One region of the Nocardia sp. CY15 genome, then DNA from elsewhere that is predicted to be linked to it. Evidence: riboswitches for the same ligand, from Rfam matches in the RefSeq annotation. Region 1 holds a riboswitch; each other region holds the start of a gene.

Region 1 (7,607 bases):
ATGATCTGAGCGGCATCACCGCGGAGCAGTATCGCGCGTCCATGCGCCACTATCCGGCGGGCGTCACCGTCGTGACGCTGAACTCGCCGCAGGGGCCGGTCGGCTTCACCGCGACCTCCTTCGCCTCGCTGTCGCTGGATCCGCCGCTGGTCTCGTTCAACATCGCGCACACCTCCTCCAGCCTGTCCGCCATGCTGGACGCCGAGTCCGTCGTCATCCATTTCCTCGGCGAACACCAGCAGCACCTGGCCCACCGGTTCTCCCGCGCCGCCGAGGAGCGCTTCACCGACCGCGCACTGTGGACCACGTTGGACACCGGCGAACCGGTTCTGCACGGCACCCCCATCTGGCTGCGCGCCACCGTGCACCAGTTGATCCCCATCGGCGACCACACCTTCGTCGTCGGCTTGGTCACCCGCGTCCACGACAACACCGACGAAAAGCCCGCCGCCTCGCCACTGCTGTACTACAACGGCCGCTACTACCGCCCCACCGCCCTGGGCGACTGACCGTAGATTCCGACTACGCCACCCGGCCTCACGCCCCGTCCAAGGTGGCGAAGTCGACGTCCACGGGGAAAGGGCCGGTCAGCCGGAGCACGTACTCGGACACTGGTGAGACGACTTCGACCACCAGCAGTACGTCCGCCGTCGTCAACTTGCGATCGCCATTGATACACCGGTGCAACGCCACGTCCGGGCGGCGAAAAGAGAAACCAGGGCTTCCCGGGCGGCTGCGCACGTAATGCATTTCGAAGTCGGTCACTACTCCGGTGCACGGCTCGTCCGGGGCGGCCTGCTCCAACGCGTTGGCCAGTCGCCGCGCCACATTGTTGTGCTCGAAGGTCCCACTGCGGCAGATGATCACATGGCCGTCGACCACCTCGATCTGCCGCTGGATGTCTTCGGGAAGCGCCGCGTAGCCCTCCTCTGTGATGAGGAGGGCCCCCGGATCGGTGGCCCAGACGGGCAGCGTGCTCATAAGTTCGCCTCAGCTCGGATTCGAATACGGCGATAGTATCCGGCGGCGCTGCCCTGATCGGGCGTACGCGGACTCAGCCGACCAAGCAGGGGGCAGCGCCGGCGGGAGCCGTGGAGGTGAAGGGGCGGGTTTCGGGGGTGGGATTCCACAGGCCGTTGGTGACGGTGTAGTCCCAGCTGGGGCCGGTGCGCACCAGGGTGTCCACGGCCTCGACGAGACGGTCGGCGTCGGCGGAGGTGGTGCCGAGGCCGATGCTGGCGCGCAGGGCGCCGGCCAGCCCGAGGCGGGTGAGCAGCGGATGGGCGCAGAAACGTCCGTCACGCACGCCGATGCCGTGCTCGGCGGAGAGATAGGCGGCCACGTGGCCGGGGGCGAAGTCGGCGAGTGTGAAGGCGACGATGCCGACGGAGTCGGGACTGTCGGTCCAGATGCGCAACAGCTGGACGCCGGGGATCGCGGCCAAGCCGTCGCGGAGGCGGTCGGCGAGCCGATGCTCGTGCGCGGCAAGGGTTTCGGCGTCGATGGCACCGAGCGTGTCACAGGCGGCGGCCAGCGCGGCGGCGCCGAGCACGTTCGGCGAACCGGCTTCGTGCCGCTGCGGAGCAGGCGCCCACTCGGCCCCGTCGGTACGCACCTCGCGCACCGCCCCACCACCGGCCAGGTACGGCTGGGCCGCGTCGAGCCAATCCCGCTTGCCCACCAGCACACCCGCACCGAACGGCGCGTACAGCTTGTGTCCGGAGAACGCCAGATAGTCGATGCCGGTGTCGCGCAGGCTGATCCGCCGATGTGGCGCCAACTGCGCCGCGTCCACCAGGATGCGGGCGCCGCACTGGTGGGCGATGGTGGCCAGACGCTCCAGCGGAAGCACCTCACCGGTCACGTTCGAGGCGCCGGTCACCGCGAGCAAAGCCGCGGGCCTGCTGCACAGTTCGGCGACCAGCTTGCCGATCGTCTCCTCGACCGTGCCCGCCGCCTGCACGACGCGCCTTCCATTCCTGGTCCACGGCAGGAGGTTGGCGTGGTGCTCGATGTCGAGCACCACCGTGTCGCCGGGGACACAGGACGCGAGCAGGTTGAGCGAGTCCGTGGTGTTGCGGGTGAAGACGACCACCTGGTCGTCGGCGGTGTCGAGGAACCGACAGACCGACCCGCGAGCGGCCTCGTAGCACTCGGTGGAGATCCGGGAGGCGTAGCCCGCACCGCGGTGCACGCTCGCGTAGAACGGAAGCAGCTGCTGCACACGCTCGCTGACCTGCGTCAAAGCGGGCGCACTCGCCGCGTAGTCGAAGTTGGCGTAGGTCGCCGTTCCGCCTTGCACCAACGGCACGCGCAGTTGGTCACCGGAGACCTGGGCGAGTGCGGCACAGGCGTTGTCGAGGGCAGTAGTCATCACGTGAATCCCGTCGGCTAAGGGACCCGCGATCAGATGAGTCGTCGAGTCCGCGCTTGCCGCGCCCGGTCGGGCGGCGGCCGGGTCGTCACCCGGAGCACCCCACCGCGGAGGAGGGTTGCCGGCCAGCAAGCCGGGGCTTTGCACTGGCACTCATGACCTGACCCGAGAGTGGCAGAAGCGCCCCGGCACTGTCAACCACATCCGACCCGAGTCCCCCACGAGCACCGCGTGGACCTAACCACCATGTGGGAGCCATTACAAGCACCCCCACGAAGACACGCGAGCCGCGCCTGCCTCGCGAAATCGTGGACCCCTCGGCGACAGACGACTGCCACCGCGCCCGGTGCCGCGATCCGCGACTCGACGTTCGGCACCGCCGTGCGGGAGGCAACCGACCGCTTCGATGAGCGGAATCACACCCTCGGTTCAGCGATCTCGTGGCGAATGCACGAGACTGACCCGCCGACCAGCTGTTGCCCTGCGGAAAGCCGTAAATAGCGGGCTCACCTGCAACAACACCCGCAGCACCGGCCGCTCCCGCGCGCCGTCCGGTGAACAACAAACGACGACAACCCCGGGTACCGTGGACAACTGGCCAGCATGGCGTTTGCCCTTTGGTAACCCAGCTATGACACAACAACAGGAAAGTGTGAGGCAGGTCGATGGGAGGTGCACAGAGCACCATGCTCGAGACAGAGGTCGACGCGCCGGCGCGTCCGTTGTCGCGCGGCGATCACGCGCCGGCGGCCAGGACGCTGGTCGACATCCTCACCGCGACGGCGCTCGCGCACCCCGATGCCCCCGCCATCGATGACGGCCGAGTCGTGCTGTCCTACCTGGAGCTGGTCGTCGAGATCGAGAAGACCATGGCTCGCCTCGCCACGGCGGGCGTGCGGCCGGGCGACCGGGTCGGCGTGCGCATGCCCTCGGGCACCCGCGAGCTCTACGTCACCATTCTCGCCATCCTGTACTCCGGCGCCGCCTACGTGCCGGTCGACGCCGACGACCCGGACGAGCGCGCCCAACTGGTCTTCGGGGAGGCGCAGGTCACCGCGATCGTGACCGCGCAAGGCATCGAGACCACCGCCGCGGGCATCCGCGCGGCGGAGCGACAGCGCGAGGAGACCTGGTCGACGCTGCCCGGCCCCGGCGACGACGCCTGGATCATCTTCACCTCCGGTTCCACCGGAACCCCGAAAGGCGTGGCGGTCACTCATCGCAACGCCGCCGCCTTCGTCGACGCCGAAGCGGACCTGTTCCTCCGCGACGCTCCGATCGGTCCCGGTGACCGGGTACTCGCGGGTCTGTCGGTCGCGTTCGACGCCTCCTGCGAGGAGATGTGGCTGGCCTGGCGCAACGGCGCCTGCCTGGTGCCCGCCCCACGCGATCTGGTGCGCACCGGAGCCGATCTCGGTCCCTGGCTGGTGCGGCGGGAGATCAGCGTGGTCTCGACCGTACCGACCCTGGCGGCGACCTGGCCGGTCGAGGCGCTGGAGGCGGTGCGCCTGCTCATCTTCGGCGGCGAGGCCGTGCCACCGGAACTCGCCGAACGCCTTGCGGGCAACGGTGATTCGGCTCGCGAGGTATGGAACACCTACGGCCCCACGGAAGCGACGGTCGTCGCGTGCGCCGCGCGCTTGGACGGCCGGTGGCCGATCCGGATCGGACTGCCGCTCAACGGCTGGGATCTGGTCGTGGTGGATCCAGCGGGCAATCCGGTGGCCGAGGGCGAATCCGGTGAATTGGTGATCGGCGGAGTCGGTCTCGCGCGCTACCTCGACCCGGTCAAGGACGCCGAGAAGTACGCCCCGCTGAACTCCGTCGGCTGGGAGCGCGCCTACCGCAGCGGCGATCTGGTCCGCAACGACAGCGCTGGGCTGATCTTCCTCGGCCGCGCCGATGATCAGATCAAGCTGGGCGGTCGGCGCATCGAACTCGGCGAGATAGACAACGCTCTCCAGCACCTCCCGGGCGTCACGGGCGCCGCGGCGGCCATCCGAACCACGAAGGCGGGCAACAAGCTCCTGGTCGGCTATGTGACCGGGCCGGGGGCGGACTTCGATGCCAAGGCCGCGCGAGCCGCCCTCGCCGGACAACTCCCGGCGCCGCTGGTGCCCAGGCTCGCGGTGGTCGACGAGCTGCCCACCCGCACCTCCGGCAAGGTCGACCGGGACGCGCTGCCCTGGCCGCTGCCCAATGCCGCCGAGGACGACGACGACAACGACCTGACCGGCACCGCCCAGTGGGTTGCGGGGCTGTGGGATTCCATCCTCGGCGCGGAGGTCGGCGATCTCGACGCGGACTTCTTCGATCTGGGCGGCGGCTCGCTCGCGGCGGCGCAACTGGTCACCGCGCTGCGCGAACGGTATCCGCAGATCACGGTCGCCGATGTCTACGACCATCCCCGCCTCGGCGCGCTCGCCGACCTGCTGGAGCAGACCACGCCCGCGGTGGCGGTCGCCGAGCGGACGGTGCGACCGACGCCACCGATGGCGCAAGCGGCGCAGGTGCTCGCCACCATCCCCCTCACCACCCTCACCGGGCTGCAGTGGCTCACCTGGCTGGCGATCGTCGGCAACATCGCGGCCTGGTCCGGCTCGCTGCCCTGGCTGCCCCAGCTGTCCTGGTGGTGGACGCTGGTCGCGTTCGCGCTGTTCATCTCCCCACCCGGCCGCATGGCCATCTGCGTGGCAGGCGCGCGCCTGCTGCTGCGTGGCATCCGCCCCGGCCGTTATCCGCGCGGCGGATCGGTGCACCTGCGCTTGTGGGCGGCCGTCCGCCTCTCCGCGGCCAGCGGCGCCGAGAACCTCTCCGGTGCGCCGTGGATGGTGCCGTTCGCTCGCGCGCTGGGTGCGAAGATCGGCAAGGGCGTCGACCTGCACAGTCTCCCGCCGGTGACCGGCATGCTCGAACTCGGCGACGGTTGCAGCGTGGAACCGGAGGTCGACCTGTCCGGTTACTGGATCGACGGCGACGTGGTGCATCTCGGTCCGATCGCCATCGGCCCCGGCGCGGTGGTCGGCTCGCGCTCGATCTTGTTGCCGGGCACGAAGATCGGCAGGAACGCCGAGGTGGCGCCCGGCTCCGCGGTATCGGGCAAGGTGAAGGCCGACCAGGAGTGGGCCGGTTCGCCTGCGGTGAAGGTCGGCAAGGCCCAGCACCGCTGGCCGTCGCACCGGCCCGACCGAGCCCGGCACTGGGTCGGCGTCTTCGGCATCACCTCGATGGCCTTGGCCGCCATGCCGATTCTCGGTATCGGCGCGGGTGGCGTGTTCATCGCGTGGTTCGTTCGCGACACCCGCACGCTCGCCGACGGCGTCGCGCGGGCGTTCACCGTCCTGCCCCTCGCGACCCTGCTCAGCCTGGGCGTGTACGCCGCGGCGACCATCGTCGCGGTCCGGCTGCTGAGCATCGGTCTCACCGAGGGCTACCACCCGGTGCGCAGCCGCGTCGGCTGGCAGGCCTGGGCCACCGAGCGGCTGCTGGATTCCGCGCGCACCTTCCTGTTCCCGCTGTACGCCGGCCTGCTCACGCCGCTGTGGCTGCGCTCGCTCGGGGCGAAGGTGGGCAAGAGCGTCGAGGCGTCCACGGTACTGCTGCTGCCCAAGTTCACCACCGTCGCCGACGGGGCGTTCCTGGCGGACGACACCATGATCGCCGGGTACGAACTCGGCGGCGGCTGGCTGCGCATCGGTGAGGCGAAGGTCGGCAAGCGCGCTTTCCTCGGCAACTCCGGGATGACCGCGCCCGGCCGCCGGGTGCCGAAGAACGGCCTGGTCGCGGTGCTGTCGGCGGCGCCGTCCAAGGCGAAGGCCGGCTCGTCCTGGCTGGGCAGCCCGCCGGTGCGGCTGCGCCGCGCCGCGGAGAGCGCCGACACCGCGCGGACCTTCGACCCGCCGTTACGCCTGCGCGTCGCCAGGGGCCTCGTCGAAACCTGCCGCTTGTTCCCTGTCCTGGTGACCTTCGCGATCGGCCTCGGCGTGCTGTTCACCCTGGCCTGGCTCGCGCGAACTTTCGGCCACCTCACCGCCGGACTGCTCAGCGGGCTGGTGCTGCTGGCGGCGGGCGCCGTCGCCGGAGCGAGCGCGGTGGCCGCCAAATGGTTGCTGGTGGGACGAATCCGCAGCGAGGAGCATCCGCTGTGGAGCTCGTTCGTCTGGCGTAACGAGGTCTCCGACACGTTCGTGGAAACGGTTGCCGCACCGTGGTTCGCGCGCGCGGCGACCGGGACGCCCGTCCTGAACCTCTGGCTTCGCGGCCTCGGCGCCCGCATCGGCCGCGGGGTATGGTGCGAGTCCTACTGGCTACCGGAGGCGGATCTGGTGACTCTCGGCGACGGCGCGACCGTGGAACGCGGCTGTGTGGTGCAGACCCACCTGTTCCACGACCGGATCATGGCCATGGACACCGTCACCCTCGGTGCGGGCGCCACCCTCGGACCGCACTGCGTGGCGTTGCCCGCCTCCGCGATCGGCGACGGCGCGACCGTCGGCCCGGCCTCTCTGGTCATGCGCGGTGACGCGGTGCCCGCCTCGACGCGCTGGTGGGGCAACCCGATCGCGCCCTGGTTCACGGGCGACCCCGGGGCGAGCTGATGGCGGGCAAGTTCTACGAAGCCCCCATCGACGAGTACCTACCGCAGAACGGCAACCGGGGGTATCGGGTGTCCCGATACGAACTCGATCTGGCCTACCGGGTGGCCGCCAACCGGCTCACCGCGCGCGCCGCGATCACCGCGGTGACCACCGAGGCGCGGCCCCGGTTCGCCCTCGATCTCGCTCAGGGGCTGAGCGTCTCGAAGGTGTTCGTCAACGGGGTCAAGGCCGCGAAATTCGCCCACCAGCACGGCAAACTGGTGGTCACGCCGCAACAGCGGATCCCCGCGGGCGGCGTGCTCGCGCTGGTGGTGCAGTACGGCGGCACCCCGAGACCGGTGCGCGGGCCGTGGGGCGAAGTCGGCTGGGAGGAGCTCACCGAAGGCGCGCTCGTGGCCAGCCAGCCCAACGGCGCCGCGTCCTGGTTCCCGTGCGACGACCACCCGAGTTCCAAAGCGACCTACCGGATCTCGATCACCACCGATTCGCCGTACTACGCGGTGGCGAACGGGACTTTGCTGCGCAAGCAGACCAAGTCCAGTCAGACCACGTGGGTGTACGAGCAGCCCGAACCGATGTCGAGCTACTTGGCCACCGTCCAGATCGGTCACTATCGCAAGCACCGCATCGGCTCC
Region 2 (7,607 bases), on a different contig from region 1:
GCCGCCGACGATGTTGCCGATCACCATGCCGACGCCGAAGAGCATCAGCACCAGCGGCACCAGTGCGGCCCGCAGACCCGCGACGTCGGTGAGCGTGGTGGCGATGTAGGTGTAGACGGCGAACATTCCGCCGAATCCGACGGCGCCGACCAGCAGTGTCAACAGCACCTGCGGGCGGCGCAGCGCGCCGAGTTCGGTCCTCGGGTCGGTCACCGTGATGCCGTCGAGTTCGGGGACGAAGCGCAGCAACGCCGCGACGGTGGCCACTCCGATCAGCGCGACCACCACGAACGCGTCGCGCCAGCCGAGATGCTGGCCGAGCCAGGTAGCCGCGGGAACGCCGACAACGTTGGCGGCGCTCAAACCCAGCATAACCGCGGCAACTGCCTTCGCCCGCTGCCCGACCGGGGCGAGTGTGGCGGCGGCCAGCGAGGCGACACCGAAGTAGGCGCCGTGCGGCAATCCCGAGACGAACCGTGCCAGGACCAGCGTCTCGAATGAGGGGGCCAGCACGGTCGCCGCGTTGCCCAGCGTGAACGCGACCATCAGCGCGACGAGCAGCCGCTTGCGCGCCACCCGCGCGCACAGCGCCGCGATCAGGGGTGCGCCGATCACCACGCCGAGCGCGTACGCCGACACCGCGTGCCCTGCGGTCGGCTCGGAGACGTGCATGGCCGAGGCGATGTCCGGCAGCAAACCCATGGTGACGAATTCGGTCGTCCCGATGCCGAACCCGCCGAGAGCCAGCGCCAGCATGGCCGGTACGTGCCAATCGGTTCGCTGGGGCGGCGCGGTGGTGCGGGTGGTCCCGGGGCTGGTCACGTGTTCATGTAACCGTTCGCGGCTGGTATTCGCTTCCCCAGCACACGTGAGTTCGACCACGGGGCGGCGAGGAATCGTGCAGTTCGACATGGCGATCCGCGCAATACGGACGAATCACCCCGCCCGGGCATCGCATTCCGGCAACCGGGCGGCACTCCGAGTGATCCGTTCTGACAAGAACAGTCCGGGCACCCGTTCCACTGCAGGTGGGGCGGGTGCCCGATGGTGTTCGCCCGGCGCTGGGTGAGTGAATACCCAGCGCCGGAGTCGGCCGAGCGGCTCGGCCCCGCGGTTCGGCGCCGAGACGGCCGCGGCGCCGGAAACGCTCAGCGCAGTGCGCGAGCCAGGTTGGCGTCCAGCGCGCCGAGGAACTCCTCGGTGCTCAGGTAGCCCTGGTCCCCGCCGACGAGCAGCGCGAGGTCCTTGGTCATCTGGCCGCCTTCGACGGTCTTGATGACGACGTCCTCGAGGGTCTGGGCGAAGCCGATGACCTCGGGGGTGTTGTCCAGCTTGCCGCGGTGCTCGAGGCCGCGGGTCCAGGCGAAGATCGACGCGATCGGGTTGGTCGAGGTCGGCTTGCCCTGCTGATGCTGGCGGTAGTGCCGGGTGACGGTGCCGTGCGCGGCCTCGGCCTCACAGGTCTGGCCGTCGGGAGTGAGCAGCACCGAGGTCATCAGACCCAGCGAGCCGAAGCCCTGTGCCACGGTGTCGGACTGCACGTCGCCGTCGTAGTTCTTACAAGCCCAGACGTAGCCACCCTCCCACTTCATGGAGGAGGCGACCATGTCGTCGATGAGGCGGTGCTCGTAGGTCAGGCCCGCGGCGTCGAACTGGCTTTTGAACTCGGCGTCGAAGATGTCCTGGAACGTGTCCTTGAACATGCCGTCATAGGCCTTGAGGATGGTGTTCTTCGTGGACATGTACACCGGGTAGTTCTGCTGCAAGCCGTAGTTGAACGACGCCCGCGCGAAATCCTCGATGGACTTGCGGAAGTTGTACATGCCCATGACCACGCCGCCGTCCTCGGGCATCTTCACGACCTCGTGCACGATCGGCTCGCTGCCGTCGTCCGGGGTGAAGGTCAAGGTGACGGTGCCGCCCTGGAACACCTTGAAATCGGTGGCACGGTACTGGTCACCGAAGGCGTGGCGGCCGATGATGATCGGCTTGGTCCAGCCGGGTACCAGCCGGGGAACGTTGGAGATGATGATCGGGGCACGGAAGATGGTGCCGCCCAGGATGTTGCGAATGGTGCCGTTGGGCGAACGCCACATCTTCTTCAGACCGAATTCCTTGACGCGCGCCTCGTCCGGGGTGATGGTGGCGCACTTCACACCGACGCCGTGCCTCTTGATGGCTTCGGCGGCATCGACGGTGACCTGGTCGTCTGTCTTGTCGCGGTACTCGATACCGAGGTCGTAGTACTCCAGGTTCACGTCGAGATAGGGGTGGATCAGCTTGTCCTTGATGAACTGCCAGATGATCCGGGTCATCTCGTCGCCGTCGAGTTCTACGACGGTGCCTTCAACCTTGATCTTGGACATGGATCTTCGTGTCCTCCTAGGATGGTGCCCTCATTGCACGGCCAGGCGAACACGCTTGTGAGCGGACCCCAGCTGTTCCAACAGACAACGTATATGTCCCGCGTTGTCGGCGAGACGTGTGGTGCAAACAAGACAAGCGTACTGCTGCCCGAGTCCTCACCGCACGGGCAGCCCCCACAGTGAGATGCGCCACCTTTGTTACCGATTGGTAGGTCGGCGGCGGCTCCCAGCAGCGCGAACAGGCGCCGTCGCCATGATCCGCCTTCCGTTACGGCGCGGCAACCACTCCCCGCAGACGACGAGGTCCGCGCAACCCGTGACGTTGCGCGGACCTCGGTCTCAGCGGATCAGACGGTGGCCGGGATCCGTCCCTGCTCCTCCGAACCTTCGATCAGGTTCTCGGGCCGGTCGCGGATCATCAGCGCGATGATCGGAATGGCGGCGAGGAAGAACCCGGCGCCGACGTAGAAGGCCACGTCGTAGCTGTGGATCGCGGCTCGCGCGGCCAGGTTGTCGAGGCCAGGGTTGTCCCGCGCGAAGCCCTCGGCGACCTGCACCGAGATGGTGGTCAGCAGCGCCGTCCCGACCGCACCGCCCACCTGCTGCGCGGCGTTCAGCAGCGCGGAGGCGACGCCGGAGTCCTCCTCCTCCACCTGATGCAGCGCGACCGTCTGCATCCCCACGAACAGCGGACCCATGCCGAGCGCGATGAGCACCTGAGCGGGCAGCACCCCGGAGAGGAAGGTGTCGCCGTAACTCAGCTGGGCCAGCAGCACCAGCCCGATGACGCCCAGTACGGCGCCTGCCAGCATCAGCGGGCGCGGGCCGAGCTTGGGCAGCAGGGCGCTGGTGAGTCCCGCCGAGATCGCGATGCCCGCCGGGAAAGGCAGGAACGCGAAGCCCGCCTTCAGCGCCGAGTAGCCCAGGGTGATCTGGAAGTAGTAGCTCAGGAACAGGAACATCGCGAACATGGCGATCGGGATGAGCAGCGCGGCGAGGAACGCGCCGCCCCGGTTGATCTCCCCCGGGATGTGCAGCGGCAGCAGCGGGTTCGACGAGCGCCGTTCGATCACGACGAAGGCGATGAGCAGGGCGAGCCCGGCGACGAGCAGCGCGAGGGTGCTTCCGGCCAGCCAGCCGTCGTCGGCGGCGCGGCTGAATCCGTACACAATGGCGATCAACCCGAACGTCACGGTGACGGCACCGGGCACGTCGTATCCGCCGCTGCGCGGAGCCGGGAGGTCCTTCGCCACCCAGGCCAGCGCCCCGAGCAACGCCAGCAACGCGATCGGCGTGTTGACCAGCAGGCACCAGCGCCACGACGCGTACTCGGTGAGCGCGCCGCCCGCGATCAGGCCGAGCGCGGCGCCGCCCGCGGAGATGCCCGCGAACACGCCGAAGGCGGTGGCCCGCTCACCCGGCTCGGTGAACGTCACCGACAGCAGCGAGAGCGCGGCCGGGGCGAGCAGCGCGGCGAACGCGCCCTGCAACGCGCGTCCTGCGAAGAGCTCCGCTCCGTTCTGCGCGAGACCGGCCAAAGCCGAAGCGCCGGCGAAACCGATCAGGCCGATGATGAAAATTCGGCGGCGCCCGAGGTAGTCGGCCAGCCGGCCGCCCAGCAGCAGGAGACCGCCGAAGATCAGCGTGTAGGCGGTGAGCATCCATTGCCGGTTGCCGTCGCTGATGCCGAGATCGCGCTGCGCGAACGGCAGCGAGATGGTCACGATGGTGGCGTCCAGGACCACCATGAGCTGGGCCGATGCGATCACTGCCAGCGCGAGCCAGCGCGCTGAACTGCCCGGCTTTCGCGATGCGTGCACCGCTGTCGCGGTTTCGGTCACGTTGTCTCCTCGTTCCTCGATGTCGGGAACCATCCTGTCATTGAGCGACATTTGGCGTCAAGCGCAAAATGTCGTAGTACGACATTTGTCGGTTACGGACAGGAAAACGGCGGGTTGCGTTACCATGAGGACATGCTCGAGTCATCGGCGCCGATGGGCGCGGGCGCAGCGGCCGACCAGGCCCCGGCGACGGCAGGACTGCGCGAACGCAAGAAGCAGCAGACCAGGCTGCGCATCATGGCGGCCGCCCTCGATCTGTGTGATACGCAGGGCTTCGACGCGACCACCATCGAGCAGATCGCCAACGCGGCGGATGTCTCACCGCGCACGATCAACCGCTATTTCGACAGCAAAGAGGACATCGTCCTGGGGCCCGTCCACGACTTCGGGCGCACCATCGCCGAGACTCTGCGCGGAATGCCCCGCACGGGCAACGAGCTCGAGGCGTTGCGCGAGGCCTTCCTGCAGGTGGTCGATCGAGCCTCCGAGGCCGGTCCGGCCGACCCGCTGTCGTTCCGGCAGTTCCAGAAGGTACAGCGGATTCTGCGCAGCAGTCCGTCGGTCAGCGCGCGCAGTCTCGAACACGCCGACGACAAGCGGACCGCGATCGCGGCGGTGGTCGCCGAGCGCCTCGGTGCCGAACCGGACGCCCGTGCGGTGCGGCTCATCGTCGGCACCTGGCAACTGATCGGCCATGTCGGCATGGAGTGCTCGGACGACTTGTTCCTGGACGAGGATCTGGCCACCGCGGCCGAAGCGGGACGCACCGCGTTCACCGAGACCTTCGACGAATTCGTGCGCGTCTGCCGCGTCGCGCCGCAGCCCGGCGGCGAGTGAAGTCGGTGGAGGATTTCGGAGGCTGACCGACCGCCGGTTATGATGCCGGGCAGGTCATGAGTACCAGCGCCAAGCCCCGGCTCGCTGATCGGCAACCCTCCAACCGCGGTGGGGTGCTCCGGGTGATGACCTGGCTCCCGAAAGCCGGGAGCAAGCGCGTAGTAGGAGGTCGCCGGCATGTGTTGTCGTACACACCGCTAACCCCCCGAATACCGGCGAACACCTTCTTGGGAGCAAACCATGAGTGAATCCATCGCGCCCGGGGCCGTGCAGGACCCGGTGCAGTGGTCCTTCGAGACCGAGCGCAGCCGTGCGGGCCGGACCACCGACGGCACGCACGCCCCCGCGCTGCCGGTCCAGCGGACCGGTTCGCACACCTTCGGCGACGCCGCGCGGGACGGATCAGCCCTGCACAGCCGCGTGGCTACCATCGGGGATGTGCGTCCCCTCGTGATTCACCGTGCGTCGATGACGCATTCTCAGCTCACCCTCGAGGCACAGCTCGTCCTCGGAGTCGCTTCCGGACCGGTCCGCTCCGCCGTCGGCGTCGGCGTCGGCGTCGGCGTCGGCGTCGAGACCATGCCGACCGATCTGCGCGCCGGTTTCGCGGCGGCGACGACGTGACCGTGGGTACCGAACAGAGCGTGCGGGCCTCCGCCATCGTCCTGCCGCCCCCGGATGGACAGCTCGGCACCGTGGCCATCGGCGATGTGCGACTCGAGAACGGAGCGGTCATCCCGGACGTGCACCTCGCGGTGCAGCGCTGGGGTGAGCTCTCCCCCGCGCTGGACAACGTCGTGCTGGTCGAGCACGCCCTCACCGGCGACTCGCACGTCGTCGGTAGACCCGACGACGTGCACCCGATGCCCGGCTGGTGGGACGGCATGGTCGGGCCAGGCGCGCCGCTGGACACCGACGAATGGTGCGTGATCGCGACCAACGTGCTCGGCGGCTGTAAGGGCAGCACCGGGCCGTCATCGCTCGCTCCGGATGGGAAGGTCTGGGGCGCAAGGTTTCCCGAGATCTCCATCCGCGATCAGGTGACCGCGGAGGCCGCTCTGTTCGACCTGCTCGGCGTCGAGCGGCTCGCCGCCGTGGTCGGCGGGTCGATGGGCGGCATGCGGGTGCTGGAATGGATGGTCGGCGCACCCGAGCGGGTCGCCGCCGCGCTGGTCCTCGCCGTGGGCGCCCGCGCTACCGCCGACCAGATCGGCACCCAGACCACCCAGATCGCGGCGATCAAGGCCGATCCGGACTGGCAGGGCGGCGACTATCACGGCACCGGCCGCGCTCCGCTGACGGGCATGGCCCTGGCCCGGCGGATCGCGCACCTGACCTACCGCACCGAGTTCGAGCTCGATCACCGGTTCGAGAACAGACCTCAGGACGACGAGGACCCGTGGACCGGCGGCCGCTACGCGGTGCAGAGCTACCTGGATCACCAAGCCGAAAAGCTGTGCAAGCGTTTCGATCCCGCCACGTATGTGCTGCTGACCGAGGCGATGAACCGCCACGACGTCGGCCGCGACCGGGGCGGCATCGAGGCGGCGCTCGCCGCGACGCCGGTGCCCTGCGTGGTCGGCGGCGTCGACTCCGACCGGCTGTACCCGCTGCGGACCCAACAGGAACTCGCGGATCTCCTACCCGGCTGCGACGGACTCGAGGTGGTGCACTCGCGTGACGGGCACGACGGGTTCCTCACCGAGGCGGCCGCGGTGTCGAAACTGCTGACCGAGACCATGCGACTCGCTCGGGACGGCATCCGGACCAAGCGCTGACCGGCCCCGAGCATTCGGTGCCGGGCCGTCACCCCGCCGCTGCTCGTCGGGCCGCCTCGATCCGGTTGATGTTGGTTTCGATCCAGTCCCGCAGCGCCGCGATGGGCGTGCGCAGGCTGTGGCCGAGTTCGGTGAGCGTGTAGTCCACCCGGGGCGGGACGGTGGGATGCACTGTGCGCGTGACGAATCCATCGGCCTCGAGTTGGCGCAACGTCTGCGTCAGCATCTTCTGGGAGATGCCGCCGATCCGGTGGCGCAGGTCGGTGTATCGCAGGGTGCCGTCGGCGAGCGCGTCGATGATCAGCACCGTCCACTTGCCCGCGATGTGGTCGAGGACCTCCCGCGTGGGGCACTTCGCGGAGTACACATCGGCGGGCAGGCCGGAACTTTCCACGTAGGTGGGCACCTGATGGAGTGTAGCGCACTATAAAGTGCCGTCTTTCCATTGGAGTGTCACTCTCCGATAGTAAGAATCATGGAGATACAGCAGATCTCGGTGTCCGAAGCGATCCGGGGACGTCGTACAGTGCGGCACTACCGCGCCGACCCCGTGCCATCCGCACTTGTCGACGAGGTGGTCGAGTTGGCGATGCAAGCACCGAGTGCGTGGAACATGCAGGACCGGTCGATCGTGGTGGTGACCAGCGAGTCCGGCCGCGCGGCGCTGTCGGAGGCGGCGTTCGGCCAGCCGCAGCCGAGAGAGGCGCCGGTAGTGCTCGTCTTCGTCGCCGATCCCGCCGCCTGGCGCGACCACAACGCCGATATCGCCGAACTGGCCGGCCGAA
Region 3 (7,607 bases), on a different contig from region 1:
TGGACCTGGTGTGACCCCAGCTCCGGACTGCCCGGACTGGACTGGATTCCGGTGACCAACTACCTGGGATGGTTCGCCGTCGCGCTCGTGATGGGCGCGTTGCTCGCGATCTGGGAGCGCGCGGCGCCGGATCCCCCACGGGCAGGCGGGCAGGCGGTCGCGCTCACCGTCCCGGTGGCCTTGTTCCTGTGGACCTGGCTCGGGTCGGCGCTGGCCCACGCGGTGTTCCTCGACCTGCTGCCGTCCGCCGGTTACGGCTTCGCGGGCCTGGCTGTGCTGGGCGTTCCCCTGCTGGTGGCCGCGGCCCGCGCGCGCCGCCGCCCCGGCGCGCCACGCCCGGTGCGGTAGGCCGACGCGCGCGGAGACCGGCGCGTTTCATTCCGGGCGGATGGACTGGCACGATGTCACCCGTGCAACCGAGTCCCGTCACCACGAAGCCCGATGCTCCGCAGCCGCCGCAGCGGCGGGGTTCACGCCGCGGCGTGCGCGTTGCGGCGGCCGTTCTGCTCGCGGCGATGCTGGCGCCGATGCTCGCGGGCTGCCTGCGGGTTCAGGTATCGATGGGTGTCTCGTCCAACGACCGGGTGTCCGGACGGATCGTCGCCGCCGTGGTGCCCGCCGACCCCGGTGACAAGGGCCCGCAACTGAAGGCGCCCGAGACGCTGGCCGCGAAGGTGCGGGTGGAGCCCTACGCCCAGGACGGGTACTCCGGCAGCCAGGTCTTCTTCGAGGATCTGTCCTTCGGTGAGGTGCAACAGCTCGGCCAGCTGTCCGAGCAGACCCAGGGCATGTTCCAGTTGCAGTTCCAGCGCACCGGCGACCTGGTCGGCCTGACGGGGCGGGTGGATCTGAAATCCGTCCCGCCGCACGGCTCCGACGTGCAGTTCACTATCGCTTTCCCGGCTCGCGTCGCCAAGACCAACGGCAGCCGCGAGGGCGACAACGTGGTCTCCTGGAAGCTCCCGCCCGGCGATGTCTCCACACTGCGCGCCGAGGTCAGCTACGCCGACCCGAACACCCGCTCGTTCGCGGGCTGGGCAGGCATCGTCGGCGGCATCACGCTCGCGGTGGCCGCCATCATCGCCGCGATGGCGTACATGGACCGCAACCCCGCCCCGCCCGGCGCTCCGGAAGTCGGCTTCTCCCTGAGCCGCTGGTGGCGCACGGTGACGCAGAATCGCTGAGCGGCAAGTCGGTGCGGCGGGATAGCGTGGCGCGCATGGTGAGTGCCGACCTGCCGAAGACGTTGCGCGCGAACTCGATCCTGCCCGCCAGCGCTACCGCCGTAGCGGCGCTCGGCGCGGGCATCGCGCTATACAACCGGATCACCGTGCAGCGGCTGGCGAATACCCCTGCGACGGTGATCGAACCGGTCACCGTCTGCGTCCCGGCGCGCAACGAGGCCGGGCGGCTACCCGATCTGATCGGCGACCTGCGCGCCCAGGTCGGCCTACCGCGCATGGCGGTGCGCATCCTCGACGACGCGTCCACCGACGACACCGGCGCCGCGGCCCGCGCGGCGATCGGCGACGACCCTCGTTTCACCCTGCTGCGCACCGAGTCCGACCCGCCGCCCGGCTGGACCGGGAAGGCCGCCGCCTGCGCGCGGCTGGCCGAGGAGGTGTCCACGCCGGTGCTGATCTTCCTGGACGCCGACGTGCGGCTGGCCCCCGCGGCGCTCGCGGCGGCGGTCGGCGCGCTGCGCAGACGAGGAGCGGCGCTGGTCTCGCCTTGGCCGCTGCAAGAAGCGGATTCGATGGCGGAGGCCCTCGTGCAGCCCCTGCTGTGCTGGTCGTGGGCCTCGACGCTGCCGATCGCCGCGGCCGACCGGAGCCTGCGGCCGTCCACGGCGGTGGCCTGCGGCCAGTTCCTGGTGTTCGACAACGCCGTGTACCGCGCTGCGGGTGGCCACGCGGCAGTGGCCGGGAGCGTCACCGAAGACCTCGACATCGCCCGTACGCTGCGACGGGGCGGGCACTCGACCGTTCTGGCGGCCGCGGGACCGCTGGCTCGAACCAGGATGTATCACGGCGCCGCGGAACTGGACGCCGGCTACACCCGGTGGCTCTGGTCGGCCTACGACGGCACGATCACGGGCGGAGCGGCGGTGGGACTGCTTGCCGCCCTTGCCTATTGGGTGCCGCCCGCGGCGGCCGTGCTGGGCCGGGGCTCGGCCCGGCGGACAGGTGTGATCGGCTGGCTCGCCGCCGTCACCGGGCGGCTGCTGGCCCGCTCGACCGAAACCGGCGGTCCGCTGCGAGGCTCCGATGTGCTGGCCGCCGCGGCGCATCCGGCATCAGTGGCGGCGTATCTGCTGTTGTGGGCGCGTTCGCATCGGGCCCGCCGCCGCGGCACGGCGCGCTGGAAAGGTCGCTCGCTCGCTTGAGCCGACCGTGCCGCGGCGGCCGCGACCTCACGGCACCGCGGTGATTCCGACCGTCGGCAGGAAGAAACAGGACTTGGCGCCGTTCTGAACCGTGCCGAACACCGCGGCCAGCACGGTGCCCTTGCCGGTGTCCACCGGAATCGCACGCACCCCGCCCATCGGGAGGGCCGCGACGAGGAAGTCCCGGATGGCCTGCTCGGCGCCCGGCCGCAGGTCCGCTGGGACGGCCGCGGGAATCATCGCGCGGGCGATCTCCGACAGCGGCCCCATGGCGGCCGTGCCGCTGCGGCCGGTACTCAGGTTCAGCCAGGCGACCTGCATGCCCGCGGTGTTCGGGCCGTCCGGTCCGAGGCCGTAGGGCACGAAGGTGAACATGGCCTGCCCGGATTTGACCGCACTGAGGTCCAGGCCGGGGATCTGCACGGTGTTCTTCGGCCACGGCCCCGGAATGGCGCCCGCGACAGCGGGCGCCAGACCGGCCGTGGTGTTGTCGAGGCAGAACGCGGACGCAGTCGGGTAGGCGAACGGCTGGATGCCGAGCGCACGCAGCGCGTCGACCGCGGCGTGATAGGCGCCGAGCAGGTCACCGGGGGCGGCGATCGGCACGACTTGGTCGGAGAACGCGGGAATGGTCGCATCCGGGGCCGCGAGCGCGGCGCCGGGCCCGGCGAGCACGAGGGCGATCGAACTGGTCGCGACAGCGGACAACTGGGTCAGACGGCGCAATATGGTCACGAAACCTCCTCATCGGCGGAACGATCGAGGGGCACAGTACTCCGGCAAACGCGCCCAGCAGCCGAGATTGCGCACAGCAATTTTGCGGTGAGTCTCGTTTGCCCGGAACGGGAGACTTGCGGGGCCGACCTGTGTCCCGGCCCCTCGGCGAGAACCGTATGCTGCATCGAGCCGCCGACTTTCGGCTGGACGCCCTCGGTGATCACGCGACCGGCGCGCACCCGCGCTCGACAGAGCAGCGCATGCCTGGTTACTACAAAGACCCGATGAGACCGCGTGGGACAAGATCTACGCTCACGGTGATTAGTTCCCTTGTTCCAGCCTTCGCTTGCTGGGCATCATGATTCGGCTCGACCCTGACACCCGCTGACGGGAGGGTTGACGCCAACCATCCAGAGCGACTGAGAGACCTGGCTCGTCGACGTCGCAGCAACCCCCCGGTCACCGGGTGCGGGTGCTTCCGCCGGGACCGATGGAGGAACCGAAGTGCTCGAACCGCGCCGCCGCATTCCCAGCCGACCGTTGCCGACCGGCGTCGCGGACACCGAGTCGTACCAGGGCGAGCTACTCGCCCGCACCGAAGTATCTGGAGTTGCCTCGTGATCCCAACCCGTCACCGAATCGCCGCGCTGGCCTGTGCGCTCGCCGCGGCCGCCACCGTGGCCGCCTGCGGCAGTGATTCGGCCGCGCCAGGCGCCGACGCGGGACCACCGCAGCCGGGCGGCACCTTGCGCTACGGCCTGTCCCAGGCGCCGACCTGCTCGGATCCGGCGCAGGCCGGTACCAACCAGACGCTGTACGTCGCCCGGCAGATCGTGGATTCGCTGACCGACCAGGAACCGGCGACCGGCGAGCTGAAACCGTGGCTGGCACAACGCTGGGAAGTGAGCCCCGACGCGAAGGTGTTCACCTTCCACCTGGCCGACGGCGTCACCTTCAGCGACGGCACGCCGCTCACCGCGGACTCGGTGCGCAACACCTTCGACTCGATCGTGCGGCTCGGCTCGGGCAAGGCGCCGCTGGGCAGCAGCTATCTCACCAACTACGTCGGCACGACCGCGGTAGACCGGCGCACCGTCCGGGTGGAGTTCAGCAAGCCCAACGCGCAATTCCTCCAGGCGTCCTCGACCACCCAGCTCGGCATCCTGGCCGACGCGACCACGAGCAAGCCCGCCGAGCAGCGCTGCCTCGGCGACAACGTCGGCAGCGGGCCGTTCACCTACGCCGCCTACCGCCAGGACGCGGCGGTGACGCTGGCCAAGCGCACCGGCTACCACTGGGGCTCGGCGGTGTTCGCCCATCGCGGCGAGGCCTACCTGGACAAGATCGAGTTCACCGTCGTGCCCGAATCCGGGGTGCGCACCGGCAGTCTCGCCTCCGGGCAGCTGGACGCGATCAGCGACGCGCTGCCGCAGGACGCCCCGCAGATCGAAGCGGCGGGCGGACGCGTGCTCAGCACCGCCAACCCGGGAATTCCGTTCGGATTGCAACCCAACGTCACCCGCGGTCCGCTGCGCGATCCGGCGGTGCGGCACGCGCTCTTGCCCGCGATCGATCGCAAGCAACTGGTGGACACCGTGCTCGGCCCGCAGTTCGAACCCGCCACCAGCGCGCTGGCCGGCACCACCCCTGGCTACACCGACCTCTCGGCGCACCTGGCCTACGACCCGGCGAAGGCGCGCACTATCCTCGACCAGGCCGGGTGGGCGCCCGGCGCGGACGGCATCCGGACGAAGAACGATGAGCGGTTGAGCTTCTCGGTGCTCTTCAGCCAGGTGTTCGCGGGCAACCAGGCGATCCTCGAACTGGTCCAGCAGCAGCTGCGGCAGGTCGGCGTCGAGCTGAAACTGGACCTGGTGTCGGTGGCGGAGACCACCGCGCGGCAGAACAGCAAGGATTTCGACACCGCCTACTTCAACACCACCCGCGCCGACGGCGACATCCTGCGCACCTCCTTCGGACTCGACGGGCGCAATCTCAATGTACGCGGCCCGATCTCGCCGCTGGACGACGCGTTGAACGGCCAGCTCGACACGGTGGACCCCACGGCACGAAACGGGTTCATCCGCACCGCGCAACAGCAGGTCCTCGAGGCGGGGTTGTTCATCCCGACCGTCGAGCTGTCCCAGGCCATCGGAGCGGGCCCGAACACGCGGGATCTGAAGTTCGAAGCGTCGGCGCGCTTGCAGTTCTTCGACACCTGGCTGAGCGGACGATAGTCATGGCGCGCTACTCGGCGCTGCGGGCGCTGCAGGCGATCTGGGTGCTGTGGGCGGCGTTCACGCTGTCGTTCGTGGTGCTGTACCTGCTCCCGGCCGATCCGGTCTCGATCGCGGCCGACGGCGGCGGAGCGGGCACACCGGTGGACAAGGCCGCCATCGCCGAATTGCAGGCCCGTTACGGGCTGGATCGGCCGCTGTGGGAACAGTACTGGACCGCACTCGGGCACGCCGTTCGCGGTGATCTCGGGCAATCCATCGCGACCGGGCAACCGGTCACCGGCGCGATCGGCGACGCGCTGCCCGCCACGCTCGAATTGACCGGCGCCGCCCTGCTCTTCGCGGTCGTCGGTGGCGTCTCGCTGGCGTTCGCGGCGACCCATACCCGTCGACCGTGGCTGCGCAGCGCCCTGGCGGCGTTGCCGTCGCTGGGCGTCTCGGTGCCGACGTTCTGGACCGGACTGCTTCTGCTGCAGGTGTTCTCGTTCCAGTTGCGCCTGGCGCCCGCGTTCGGCGGGCACGGTTTCGCGGGCACGGTGCTGCCCGCGCTCACCCTGGCCCTGCCGATCGGGGCGGTCATCGCGCAAGTGCTCACCGCCGGGCTCGAAACCACCTGGCGCCAGCCGTTCGTCGACGTGGCGCTGGCCAAGGGCGGGTCGCGCTGGTGGGTGCAGCGCACGCACGTACTGCGCCCGGCCAGTGTGCCCGCGTTCACCATCGCGGGCGTCCTGGTCGGCAACATGCTCGCCGGATCGGTGGTGGTGGAGACGGTCTTCGCCCGCCAGGGCGTCGGCCGGCTGACCCAGACCGCGGTGCTGGCGCAGGACATCCCGGTGGTCCAGGGCATCGTGCTGCTCACCTCGGCGGTTTTCGTCAGCGTGAATCTCGCGGTGGACCTGCTGTACCCGCTGCTCGACCCGCGCATCGCGGCTCGCTCCCGCGGTGCGAGCGGCGAGTCCGCGCAGACCGCCGTCGACGCCGCCGAGGAGGCGATCATTCGTGCCTGACATGGCTCCCGCTCCCAGGACCCCCGCACGCCCGCTCGGCGCGCCGCTGCCAGAGGGGGTGAGATCTCGTGGTTGACGTGACCGAGGAACGGCGCGCAGCGGTACTGTCCGGCATCCGGCGACCGACCGTGAGCTGGAAGACGCTGCGCCGCAATGCCGGACTGCTGGTCGCGGGGGCGGTCGCGCTGCTGGCGGTGGGATGGGCGCTGGCGCCGTCGGTATTCGCCGGTGGCGACCCGCTGACCGGCGTGCCCGCGCAGAAGTTCCAGGCCCCCAGCGCCGAGCATTGGTTCGGCACCGACAATCTCGGACGCGATCTCTACACCCGGATGGTGCACGGCGCCGGTCTTTCGCTGACCGCCACCTTGTCCGCGGTGGGCATCGCGCTCGTCGCCGGGTCGCTGCTGGGACTGCTGGCGGGTTCGATCGGCGGCGTGATCGACGCCGTCCTCATGCGGCTGGTCGATGTGCTGCTGTCGGTCCCCGCGTTGCTGCTGTCGCTGGCGCTGGTGACCGCTCTCGGTTTCGGCACCCGCAACGTGGCCGTCGCGGTGGGCGTTTCGCTGGTGGCCAACTTCGCGCGCGTGATGCGTTCGGAGGTGCTGCGGGTCCGCCAGGCGGTGTACGTGGAGGCAGCCCACGCCGCGGGCGTGCGCTGGTACACGGTGCTGGCCAGGCACGTGCTGCCCAACTCCTATCAGCCCGTGCTCGCCTTGGCCGCGGTCGAATTCGGCATGGCGGTGCTGGCCGTGTCGGCGCTGAGCTTCCTCGGCTACGGCGCGAAGCCGCCCACCCCGGAATGGGGGACGCTGATCTCCGAGGGCCGCAACTACCTCGCGACCGCGTGGTGGATGACCACCCTGCCTGGTTCGGTCATCATCGCCGTCGTACTCGCCGCCCAGCGCCTCGGACGCGCGATCGGGAAGGGAGAACGCGCGTGAGCGCCACGACATCTGCACTGCTGCACGTCGAGGATCTACGGGTGCGTTATCGGTCCGACTCCGGCCCTGTGGCCGCGCTGGACAGTGTGTCGCTCACCGTGGCACGCGGCGAGGTGGTGGCGCTGGTCGGCGAGTCCGGCTCCGGCAAGTCCACGCTCGCCCACGCCGTGATCGGGCTGCTCGGGGCGAACGCCGAGATCGTGGGCGGAAGCGTGACCTTCGACGGCGAGGTGGTCGACACCGGATCCGAACGCGCCCTGCGTCGGCTGCGCGGAGCACGCATCGGCTTCGTCCCGCAGGACCCCGGGTTGTCCCTGAA

Evidence for each region. Region 1 has a riboswitch for S-adenosylmethionine ahead of GVY39_RS15060 (aminotransferase class V-fold PLP-dependent enzyme). Riboswitches for the same ligand answer to the same signal wherever they lie in the genome.
Region 2: it holds a riboswitch for S-adenosylmethionine, as region 1 does, so the genes downstream of both, GVY39_RS34335 (O-acetyl-L-homoserine sulfhydrolase) here and GVY39_RS15060 (aminotransferase class V-fold PLP-dependent enzyme) in region 1, are expected to answer to the same signal.
Region 3: it holds a riboswitch for S-adenosylmethionine, as region 1 does, so the genes downstream of both, GVY39_RS27955 (ABC transporter substrate-binding protein) here and GVY39_RS15060 (aminotransferase class V-fold PLP-dependent enzyme) in region 1, are expected to answer to the same signal.

Annotation. Positions count from the first base shown of each region.
Region 1 is NZ_VUOT01000010.1:160,327-167,933, forward strand. It holds gene GVY39_RS15050 (flavin reductase family protein) at 1-509, shown strand, start outside; gene GVY39_RS15055 (Uma2 family endonuclease) at 538-981, opposite strand; gene GVY39_RS15060 (aminotransferase class V-fold PLP-dependent enzyme) at 1,055-2,374, opposite strand; SAM riboswitch class IV at 2,422-2,535, opposite strand; gene GVY39_RS15065 (Pls/PosA family non-ribosomal peptide synthetase) at 3,061-6,972, shown strand; gene GVY39_RS15070 (M1 family metallopeptidase) at 6,972-7,607, shown strand, end outside.
Region 2 is NZ_VUOT01000006.1:133,108-140,714, reverse strand. It holds gene GVY39_RS10540 (MFS transporter) at 1-822, opposite strand, end outside; gene GVY39_RS10535 (NADP-dependent isocitrate dehydrogenase) at 1,149-2,366, opposite strand; gene GVY39_RS10530 (MFS transporter) at 2,714-4,240, opposite strand; gene GVY39_RS10525 (TetR family transcriptional regulator) at 4,340-5,044, shown strand; SAM riboswitch class IV at 5,097-5,207, shown strand; partial or broken gene GVY39_RS34335 (O-acetyl-L-homoserine sulfhydrolase) at 5,441-5,668, shown strand; gene GVY39_RS10515 (homoserine O-acetyltransferase) at 5,704-6,822, shown strand; gene GVY39_RS10510 (helix-turn-helix domain-containing protein) at 6,851-7,228, opposite strand; gene GVY39_RS10505 (nitroreductase family protein) at 7,298-7,607, shown strand, end outside.
Region 3 is NZ_VUOT01000034.1:16,603-24,209, reverse strand. It holds gene GVY39_RS27975 (carotenoid biosynthesis protein) at 1-348, shown strand, start outside; gene GVY39_RS27970 (DUF3153 domain-containing protein) at 402-1,184, shown strand; gene GVY39_RS27965 (glycosyltransferase family 2 protein) at 1,220-2,386, shown strand; gene GVY39_RS27960 (hypothetical protein) at 2,414-3,121, opposite strand; SAM riboswitch class I at 3,507-3,600, shown strand; gene GVY39_RS27955 (ABC transporter substrate-binding protein) at 3,721-5,340, shown strand; gene GVY39_RS27950 (ABC transporter permease) at 5,343-6,347, shown strand; gene GVY39_RS27945 (ABC transporter permease) at 6,491-7,288, shown strand; gene GVY39_RS27940 (ABC transporter ATP-binding protein) at 7,285-7,607, shown strand, end outside.